DNA from 3 places in the Blautia faecicola genome. Region 1 is predicted to be linked to each of the others. Evidence: riboswitches for the same ligand, from Rfam matches in the RefSeq annotation. Region 1 holds a riboswitch; each other region holds the start of a gene.

Region 1 (3,340 bases):
AGAAGCAGTAGAAGGCTACAAAGATAAATTTGAATCCGTAACTATCGCAGAGCCACTGTTGGGAGAAGTCGGGGACAGTGACGATGCAGTCAATGATGACAAAAAAGCAGTAGCAGAAGCCATCACAGCAGAGGCAGTAAAAACTGCAGGATATGATGATCTGGATGCGGCAGAGGCAGACGGAACCGCATTCGTATTCATGGGACACGGAACTTCCCACACTGCGAAGATCAGCTACAGCCAGATGCAGAGCCAGATGAACGATCTGGGATACAAGAATGTATTTATCGGAACTGTAGAAGGCGAGCCGGAAGATACTGCATGTGAAGCAGTGATCGAAAAGATCAAAGAAGCAGGATACAAAAAAGTAGTGCTTCGTCCTCTGATGGTAGTAGCCGGAGACCATGCAAATAACGATATGGCCGGAGATGATGAGGATTCCTGGAAGAGCCAGTTCGAGGCATCAGGAGCATTTGACAAGATTGATACTCAGATCGCAGGACTGGGAGAGATCTCTTCTATCCAGGATCTGTATGTAGCACATAGTAAAGCTGCAATTGATGGAAAGAGCGCTTCTACAGCAAACTAAAACATATCAGATACGTAACTGCTCAGCACCCACTGTGAAGGTACTGAAAAGTTATGACAGATAAATAAAAGGAACAGCCTGTCCGATCAGCTGCTATTCAGTGACTGGTCAGACTGGCTGTTTTTTGCCAAAATCCAGAGACATACAAGTCAAAATGCCATCACCGAAGGTGATTAGAAATGCATACTGCATCGTAACTGTGAGGCTACTGAACAGTTACGATGCAACATTGACAAGTAATTGGAGCGGTGCTAGAATAAACAGGAAATACAGCATAACTGAATAAAATGTGTAAGGTGCCGGACGAAAAAATGTCCGGTGAAAAGGGAAACCGGTGAGAATCCGGTACGAACTCGTCACCGTAATTCGCGAGTTGAGGCTAATAACCACTGGGAAACCGGGAAGGGAGCCAAAGTGTCAGAGCGATCAGTCGGGAGACCTGCCTTTCGCAGTACGGGAATAAGAACAGTTACTGTGCGCGGTAACTGAGAATTCAGGCCACGAGGGACTGGCAGTACAAAATTAAGAAAGTCAGAATCATACTGGCTGATTCTTGTGTAACCTGTACCTCCGCCAATTGGCGGAGGTTTTTCTTGTATAGGACAGTAATAATTGGTCCGTTGGATCAATTATGATTTTCTTTTTTTTATTCATTTATGTACTTATATCTGAAAACAGGAGGATTTAACATGAAAAAGAAACTGGTAGTATTGATGTTATCAGCAGCCATGACAGCAACACTTCTGACTGGTTGTGGCGACACCAAAGAAACAACATCCGAATCCACAACAACCGAAACAGAGGCAGAAGCCACCGAAGAAGCCGCAGATGACAGTGCATCTGACCAGGAGGCAGCAGATAAAGTAGCAGCCCTGATCGATCAGATTTATGTGCAGGAAAGAAACGACAACACTGACGAACAGTGTAAAGAAGCCAAAGAAGCCTGGGATGCTCTGACCGACGCACAGAAAGAACTGGTAGAAGGTGAAAATGCAGACCCTGATTACTTCGGAAGAGATACCGGTGACGCATCCAAGGACGATCCGTTAAACGGAGATGACATCGGTGACAACGAACTGCTGGTAGTAAGTTTCGGTACTTCTTTCAATGACAGCCGTACAGCAGATATCGGAGGTATCGAGAAAGCCCTGCAGACCGCATATCCGGACTGGTCCGTAAGACGAGCCTTTACCGCACAGATCATCATCAACCATGTACAGGCCCGTGATGACGAGAAGATCGACAATATGGATCAGGCCCTGCAGCGTGCCGTAGACAATGGCGTAAAGAACCTGGTGGTACAGCCGACCCATCTGATGCATGGCGCTGAGTATGACGAGCTGACAGAAGCAGTAGAAAGCTACAAAGATAAATTTGAATCCGTAACCATCGCAGAACCACTGTTAGGAGAAGTTGGGGACAGTGACGATGCAGTCAATGATGACAAAAAAGCAGTAGCAGAAGCCATCACGGCAGAAGCAGTGAAAACAGCCGGATACGACAGTCTGGAAGTTGCGGAAGCAGACGGAACCGCATTTGTATTCATGGGACACGGAACTTCCCACACTGCAAAGATCAGCTACAGCCAGATGCAGAGCCAGATGAATGATCTGGGATATGACAATGTATTTATCGGTACCGTAGAAGGGAAACCGGAAGATACTGCATGTGAAGCAGTGATCGAAAAGATCAAAGAGGCGGGATACAAAAAAGTAGTGCTTCGTCCGCTGATGGTAGTAGCCGGAGACCATGCAAATAATGATATGGCCGGAGATGATGAGGATTCCTGGAAGAGCCAGTTCGAGGCATCAGGAGCATTTGACAAGATTGATACTCAGATCGCAGGACTGGGAGAGATCTCTGCCATCCAGGATCTGTATGTAGCACATACCAAAGCTGCAATGGATGGAAATGATGCAGCTGTTTCCGAAGAGTCAGAGGAAACAGCCGGCACACTGGAAGATGGTACTTATGAAGCAGAATTTGACACAGACAGTGGAATGTTCCATGTTAACGAAGCAAATGACGGAAAAGGTATCCTGACAGTAAAAGACGGAAAAATGACGATCCATATCAGCCTGGTATCTAAGAATATCGTAAACCTGTATGTGGGAAAAGCGGCAGATGCACAGAAAGACGGTGCAGAACTTCTGCAGCCAACAACCGATACGATCACCTATGATGACGGAAGTACAGAAGAAGTATATGGCTTTGATGTTCCGGTAAAAGCACTGGATGAAACCTTTGATCTGGCACTGGTCGGAACAAAAGGAAAATGGTATGACCACGAAGTAAGCGTAAGTGACCCGGTGAAGGCAGAGTAAGGAAATAGTTACCGAAAACGGAGTGGACAGTAACTTTGACGGCAAATCAGCCCCTTGACAAAAAAAGCAGAAGTTTGTATACTACATCCATATGATTGATTCATAAGAAAATGCATTGATAAGAACCAGTAGCAGCAAGCATCCGCACAGAGAGGAGCCGGTTGGTGAGAGGCCCGCGGGGAACTTTCTGTGAATACATCTTTGAGCTTTGCACCGAACGCATCGTGCTGGTAGGCTGCAACGGAAGGACCTCCGTTATACGGGTCAGAGTATAGATTTACCTGTACTTACAGAGGCAGGAGGTGCGAACCTTCTGCGAAATTAGGTGGTATCACGGAACCTGGCTTCCGTCCTATAAAAAGGACGAGGCCAGGTTTTTTTGATGCTCAGACTTTCAAACTCGGAAGCTGTTCGTGCTTGCACGATA
Region 2 (3,340 bases), 1.3 Mb from region 1:
CCGGTGTCTTATTTTCATCACTGTTTTTACCAAGATACAGCTTGTCAAACGATGTGTTTGTGGTCTCCACGGTCAGATCGATCTTATCTCCATTCACCTTTGCCTCAAAGGTTGAGATCTGGAACATCTTGAATTCTGTTCCGTCCGCTTTGATCACCTGTGCTTTGGAGGTATCTGACGGTGTCACATCCGGATCCGGTGTTTCGGTCGGTTCCGTGGTCGGCTCCGGGTTTTCCCCGTTACCTTTGAACTCCGGAATCGTCAGATACAGGTCTGCTCTGCTGTAGAATGTTCCGTTTGCTTTGATCGGTACAAACTGTAATTTTGTTCCTGCTTTGCTCAGCGGAATGCTGAATTTGTATACCTGATTGTTATCCTCGTTGATCGTTCCCTCAATGACCGGTGTTTTCTCTTCATCTTCTTTACTTCCCAGGTAAATACCGGTGTATGAGAACTTTCCGGATGCATTCGCTTTCAGGTACAGTTCAATATTAATGTTTTCTCCATTCACTGTTGCGGTGGATTTTTCCACATTGAACATCGTAAATGCAGATCCGTCTGCTTTTTCTGCTGTGATACTGTTTTCCACTTTGCTTCCGTCCGGTACGGATGGTGCCGTGGTCGGTTCCGGATCTGTATCAGTGCTTCCCAGTGTCGGCAGTTTCAGTGCAATTTTACTGGAACTGAACTTCTGTGTTCTTCCGTTTCTCGGTACAAAGATGACTTCCTGACCATTTTTCTCTGCCGGTACGCTAAACGCGAATTTCTCCAGATTCAGCTCAGTATCCACTTCGCCCATTACCAGCGGTTCCTTGGTCTCGTCATCCCATCTTCCGATATACAGTGCATCGTATGTAAACCTTCCACTGCTCGCCGGACTTACATAGATTTCCACATCGATCTGATCCCCGTTCAGGGTTGCTGAAGATTTTGCAATTTTGAACATGGAATAATCCGTTCCTGCTTTGTCTCCGTTAGCTTCATCCGTCGCATATACTGCTTTGATTACATTCTCTGCTGTACTGCTGTTGTCTGCTGTGGTAACTACAGATTTCTCTTCTTTCTGATCCTCTGCCTGCGTCTGCTCTTTTGTCTCTGTCTTTGCAGATGCTGTCTGAGATTTCTCCGGTACCTGGCAGAAGACATCTTCTTTTGTGTACCACTCACCGGATGCTTTCATGCCCGGTACGATCTGTAATTTGCTGCCAAGCTTCTCCTCGCTGACGACAAACTGGAAGGTGTACTGTCCGTTCGGACTCTTCTTTCCTTCTACGACCGTTTTTTTCTCGGTATCTTCTTTCTTTCCTACATATAACTGATCATACACATCGCTGTCTGTATAAACCGTAACCAGGTATTCGTCTTTGGTTTCAATCAGCTCTGTCTTTGTCACTTTCAGATCCGGTAACTCTTTTACAGTTTCTGCATCCGCTGCACTGTCCTTTGTTTCCGTTGCTGCTTCTGCTTTTTCCTGTTTACTTTCCGTTTCCTTTTCTTCCTGTGTTGCTTCCTCTTTTACAGGTTCTTTCGTTGTCTCCGAAGTCTCTGTCACCTGCTGTGTAACTTCCACAGTCGCTTCCGGCTCTGTTGTCACCGGAACTTCCGCTTCGCTCACCTGCCCGGCCACTTCCGTATCCGGAGCAGCAGCAAATGTGCCCGACGGCATACCCAGTGCCATCATTACAGACAGAGATACCGAAAGTACTCTCTTTCCTGTTCCTTTCATCTCACATTTCCTTTCTTTATAAATGTATCATCTGTGGCGGTCAAACGAGAAGTGACCGTAAACCCGTCAGCATACAAGTTTCCTGAACATAAAAAAGTAGCCATATCCTTCTCAAAAGTCAGATACAACTACAGACACACAATCCCTGTCTTCAGACTGAAACAACATAATAATGCTTTTCGATCTTTTGGAGTTCTGCTTTCTTCGGAAGCTCATCACCAACTTTCCCAGCAGGTTTTCTGACTCACAGATCATCGCCTTGTCAAACCTTCTCACATGATCTCTCCATGCAATGGCATCCCATGACAACACTCCCTGTTCACAGTGACCGGATCGTTCAGGACTCCCACCTGATTCCCTATTATCCCCGCAGCAGCAACCGCCACCTTGAGGCACTGGAAAACTCTGTCATCAGTAAGTATAACAAAGTCCCCAAATAAGTCAACCCTTCTTTCCCGCTAATTCTCCCTCCATCGAATACCTATTTTATTTGCATAATCGCTCCCACGTTTTCTAATGAATGACTCTCTTTTCACTTTTTTCACTTCACAAATACATATTTTAAATATGTGTGTAAAAAGTACTATTATTCTTTTCAAACTTATCAGTTACCACCAAACTCAGAAACGCCTCACACTTTTCTAAACTCTAACCCAAACCTCCATCTCATTCTCCCCCCTGTTAGCCCACGTATAATAAGGCACAAACCTCAACTCCACAGGCTTTCTCTCCTTCTTCTTATACACATGATACAATTCCCCCTCTTTCTTCGCCGTATCCACAACTCTATATCCCTCCATCAGCACAACCTTCACCTGATTTCTACAGATCTCCCCATCCGAAACCCGTGCCTCAGCCTCCGGCTCCACCTCCAGAAGATGCAGATTCTCCCCATTATCCACCGCTTCCAGACAATACACAACCGGTCCGCGCATCACTGCCACCCTGCCGGCATCCTCACGAACCCTTTCGTCCGCCTCTACCAGCCGTACCGGCATCGCAAAATGAAGCTTCACCGTATCACTTTCTCCCCATGCCTTCTTCACATACAGATACCCGTCTTTCACTGATACCTCGTCCTGCTCGGCGCCTTCCAGGGTATATGCCCCTTCACACCATCCCGGAATCCGCATCGCAAGTACAAACTCCGTTCCCTTCGCCTCTACCGTGACCGCAACCTCCCCGTCCCACGGCATCTGCGAATCCACACGCACCTGTACCTCGCGCTCGCCAACCATTTTCTTCAATGTACTTCCCATATACAGATGTACAAACAGCGTATCCTCTTTCTCCGTAAACGCATACGCCCCGATCGAACTGATCAGTCTCGCCAGATTCGGCGGGCAGCATGCACAGCCAAACCATTTCTGCCGTACCGGTTTGACATGGAATTTTCTCTCATCCTTATGACACGCTTCCGGCAGTACCTCCAGCGGATTTACATAGAAGAAACTCTTTCCGTCCAGTGCCATGCCGCTTAAAATCCCATTATACAGCGCCAGTTCCATCACATCCGCATATTTTGCATCCGGGCAGATCTCCAGCATCCTTCTTGCAAAAAATACCAGACCGATCGAAGCACAGGTCTCCGCATACGCCGTATCATTCGGCAGA
Region 3 (3,340 bases), 820 kb from region 1:
GTTGTTTATTGGAGCAGTACAGGAAATACAGAAGCTATGGCAAATGCAGTAGTGGATGGAGCAAAAGAAAAAGGCGCAGATGTAACTCTGTATGAATGTGCGGATTTCCGTCCGGAACTGGTAGCAGATTACGATGCCATCGCATTCGGATGCCCGGCTATGGGAGATGAAGTGCTGGAAGAAGACGAATTTGAACCAATGTTTGACGGCTGCAAAGCTGAACTGAAAGACAAAAAAATCGCACTGTTCGGATCTTATGGATGGGGAGACGGTGAATGGATGAGAAACTGGGAGGAAAGCTGTAAAGAAGCAGGAGCTGTTCTGGCAACAGAGAGTGTAATCTGCAACGACATGCCGGATGATGACGGCGTAGAAAACTGCAAGGCACTGGGCGCAGCACTGGCATAAAGCTTTGACAAATAAAATCGAGGACCTTATGGATTCCGTAAAAAGAATCCGTAAGGTCTTTTTTTATGGAAAATCTTAGGGTATAATCAAAACATATTTTTACAGCACGACAGAAAAAGGAGCAGCAGGATATGACATTATTACAGTTACGCTATGCAATTACCGTGGCGGATTCCCGTTCGATGAATCAGGCGGCGCAGAAATTATTTATCTCCCAGCCCAGTCTCTCGGCAGCCATCCGGGAACTCGAAGACGAAGTGGGAATCGAGATTTTCCGGAGAACGAACCGCGGGATCCAGGTGACACCGGACGGAGAAGAATTTATCGGCTATGCCAGACAGGTCGTGGAACAGTATGCCCTGATCAAGGCACGGTATGTGGATAAAGAAAAAGTAAAGAAAAAGTTCGGTGTTTCCATGCAGCATTATTCGTTTGCGGTGCAGGCATTTGTGGAGATGGTGAAACGCTTCGGGATGGATCGGTATGAATTTTCTATTTATGAGACACAGACGTATGATGTGATCGAAAATGTGAAAAACTTCCGGAGCGAGCTTGGTATTTTATATCTGAATGATTTTAATCGGAAAGTGCTGGAAAAGATCTTTGAGGAAAATAATCTGGAATTTCATGAGCTTTTTGACTGTCAGGAATACGTTTACCTGTGGAGCGGTCATCCGCTGGCAAAAAAGAAAAAGATTACCCTGGAAGATCTGGAAGATTATCCATTTCTCTCGTTTGACCAGGGCAGCAACAATTCGTTTTATTTTGCGGAGGAAGTATTCAGCACCTATGAATACAAACAGTCGATCAAGGCAAATGACCGCGCGACGATGCTGAACCTGATGAAAGGACTGAACGGATATACGCTTTGCAGCGGCATTATCTGCGAAAATCTGAATGGTTCGGAATACTGTGCGGTAAAACTCTCCACAGAAGAAACGATGACGATCGGCTACCTGAAACGAAAGGGGATTCCGTTAAGTTCGATCGGAAAGGAATATCTGAAAGAGATCAGTAAATATAACGGTCAGGCATAGATCCTGGCGAAAAAACGGTCAGAAATCGTGAAAATGCGGGGAAAAGAGAAAAAATATATAACAAATTGGAATGGATAAATGCGTTGTCAGGATGCAGTTTCTCTGGTACAATGACAGACGCGTTACATTCAGGATATAAGTTGCAATAAGCATTGATAGAGAAAACGGTGCAAATCCGTTGCGGTCCCGCCACTGTGACAGGGAGCCGAGAATACGATCCACTGGGAGAGCGGAATTCCGGGAAGGGGTTTGAGGCGATGAACTGAAGTCAGGAGAACTGCTTATATCTTTGAGATGTTTCTCACGGCTGATGAGAACTCTTAAAATATGATAAAGTGATTTCCGGCATGATTCAGATGAAAACTTGTCTTATGACTGTGGAGGAGCCGGAAAACTACTGCGTCAGAAATTAAGAGAACAGTCTGCATAAAGCTACAGACTGTTTTTTCTATGCGATAAAACAGGAAATTTGCGAAACAAAAAGACAATACCAGACAAAACACAGGAGGAAAATCAGTGAAAAAGGAAAAGATACTGGCACTGCTGCTGGCAGGCGTAATGGCAACAACGGTTCTGGGAGGATGCGGAAGCAAAGGAAGTGACAGCTCCTCTTCATCATCAAAAGCTTCATCCGATGAGAAGGTTCTGAACTTCGGATGTGCAATGTACACCGACGGAAGCGTCAACACTGCAGGTGACGAGAACGGTGGCTGGAACGCGATGCGTTACGGAATCACAGAGACATTGTTCAAGTTCAACGATAACATGGAACTGGAACCATGGCTGGCAGAAAGCTATACCGTGAATGATGATCATACCGAATGGGTCGTTACCCTGAAAAAAGGTCTGAAGTTCTCTGACGGATGCGATCTTACTGCAAGCAAAGTAAAAGAAGCATACGAACATCTGAAAGAAGTAGGACCGTCCGGTTCCGCAAAACCGGAAAAATATCTGGAGTTCGAGGCAACCATTGATGCAGATGATGAGGCGGGTACACTGACAATCAAGACCACACAGCCTTACGCTAACCTGATGGGACAGCTCAGTCATCCGACCATGGGTATCGTAGACGTAGAGCATACGGAGAACTTTGATAACGGTACCATCGGAACCGGTCCGTACATGATCGATTCCTTCAACGGTGTGGGTGTCGGTTATACACTGGTCGCAAACCCGAACTTCCGGGAAGAAGTACCTTATGATAAAGTAAACCTGCTGTATATGGGTGACAACTCTGCGAAAGCAATGGCACTGGAAAGTGGACAGGTTGACCTGGTAGAGAACATCACCAACGTAGCAGATATCCAGAAATTCCAGGATTCTGATGATTATACCGTAGATATCGCAACCGGTGTGCGCTGCGGGTTCTCCTGGATGAACTTTGATGGCGTTCTGGGTAACAAGACACTGCGTCAGGCGATCCTGATGGCGATCGATTATGATACCATCTGTAATTCCAAGACGATCGGAGGACTGTATACACCGGGATTTTCCGTACTTCCATCCAACCTGTCCTATGGATATGAGAAACTGAACAATCCATACACCTATGATCCGGAAGGTGCGAAGAAACTGCTGGATGATGCGGGGATTGTAGATACAGACGGAGATGGTATCCGTGAGATTGATGGAGAAAATATCAATCTGCGTTATATTTCTTATGAAAACCGTCTGCTGAATGAATTTTCTGATGCACATACCCAGTATCTGACAGAGATCGGAATCGGTGTTACTTCCGAGTACGGAAGTTCTGATGATCAGTGGAGTAAGCTGGCAGCACTGGATTATGATTTTAACAACAACAACTGGATTACCGTAGGAACCGGAGATCCGTTCGCCTACATGGCAAACTGGGCAACAGAAAGCACTTACTGTGCATATTCCAATCCGGAATA

Evidence for each region. A riboswitch is a leader RNA that binds a small molecule or an ion and turns the genes downstream of it on or off. The one in region 1 is predicted to bind cobalamin.
Region 2: it holds a riboswitch for cobalamin, as region 1 does, so the genes downstream of both, ETP43_RS11925 (hypothetical protein) here and ETP43_RS06010 (sirohydrochlorin cobaltochelatase) in region 1, are expected to answer to the same signal.
Region 3: it holds a riboswitch for cobalamin, as region 1 does, so the genes downstream of both, ETP43_RS09715 (ABC transporter substrate-binding protein) here and ETP43_RS06010 (sirohydrochlorin cobaltochelatase) in region 1, are expected to answer to the same signal.

The regions. Positions count from the first base shown of each region.
Region 1 is NZ_SDKC01000001.1:1,337,499-1,340,838, forward strand. It holds gene ETP43_RS06005 (sirohydrochlorin cobaltochelatase) at 1-589, shown strand, start outside; cobalamin riboswitch at 867-1,050, shown strand; partial or broken gene ETP43_RS06010 (sirohydrochlorin cobaltochelatase) at 1,279-2,496, shown strand; T-box leader at 3,020-3,271, shown strand.
Region 2 is NZ_SDKC01000001.1:2,653,538-2,656,877, forward strand. It holds gene ETP43_RS11925 (hypothetical protein) at 1-1,726, opposite strand, end outside; cobalamin riboswitch at 1,939-2,137, opposite strand; gene ETP43_RS11930 (glycoside hydrolase family 127 protein) at 2,368-3,340, opposite strand, start outside.
Region 3 is NZ_SDKC01000001.1:2,159,833-2,163,172, reverse strand. It holds gene ETP43_RS09725 (flavodoxin) at 1-408, shown strand, start outside; gene ETP43_RS09720 (LysR family transcriptional regulator) at 540-1,445, shown strand; cobalamin riboswitch at 1,566-1,744, shown strand; gene ETP43_RS09715 (ABC transporter substrate-binding protein) at 1,962-3,340, shown strand, end outside.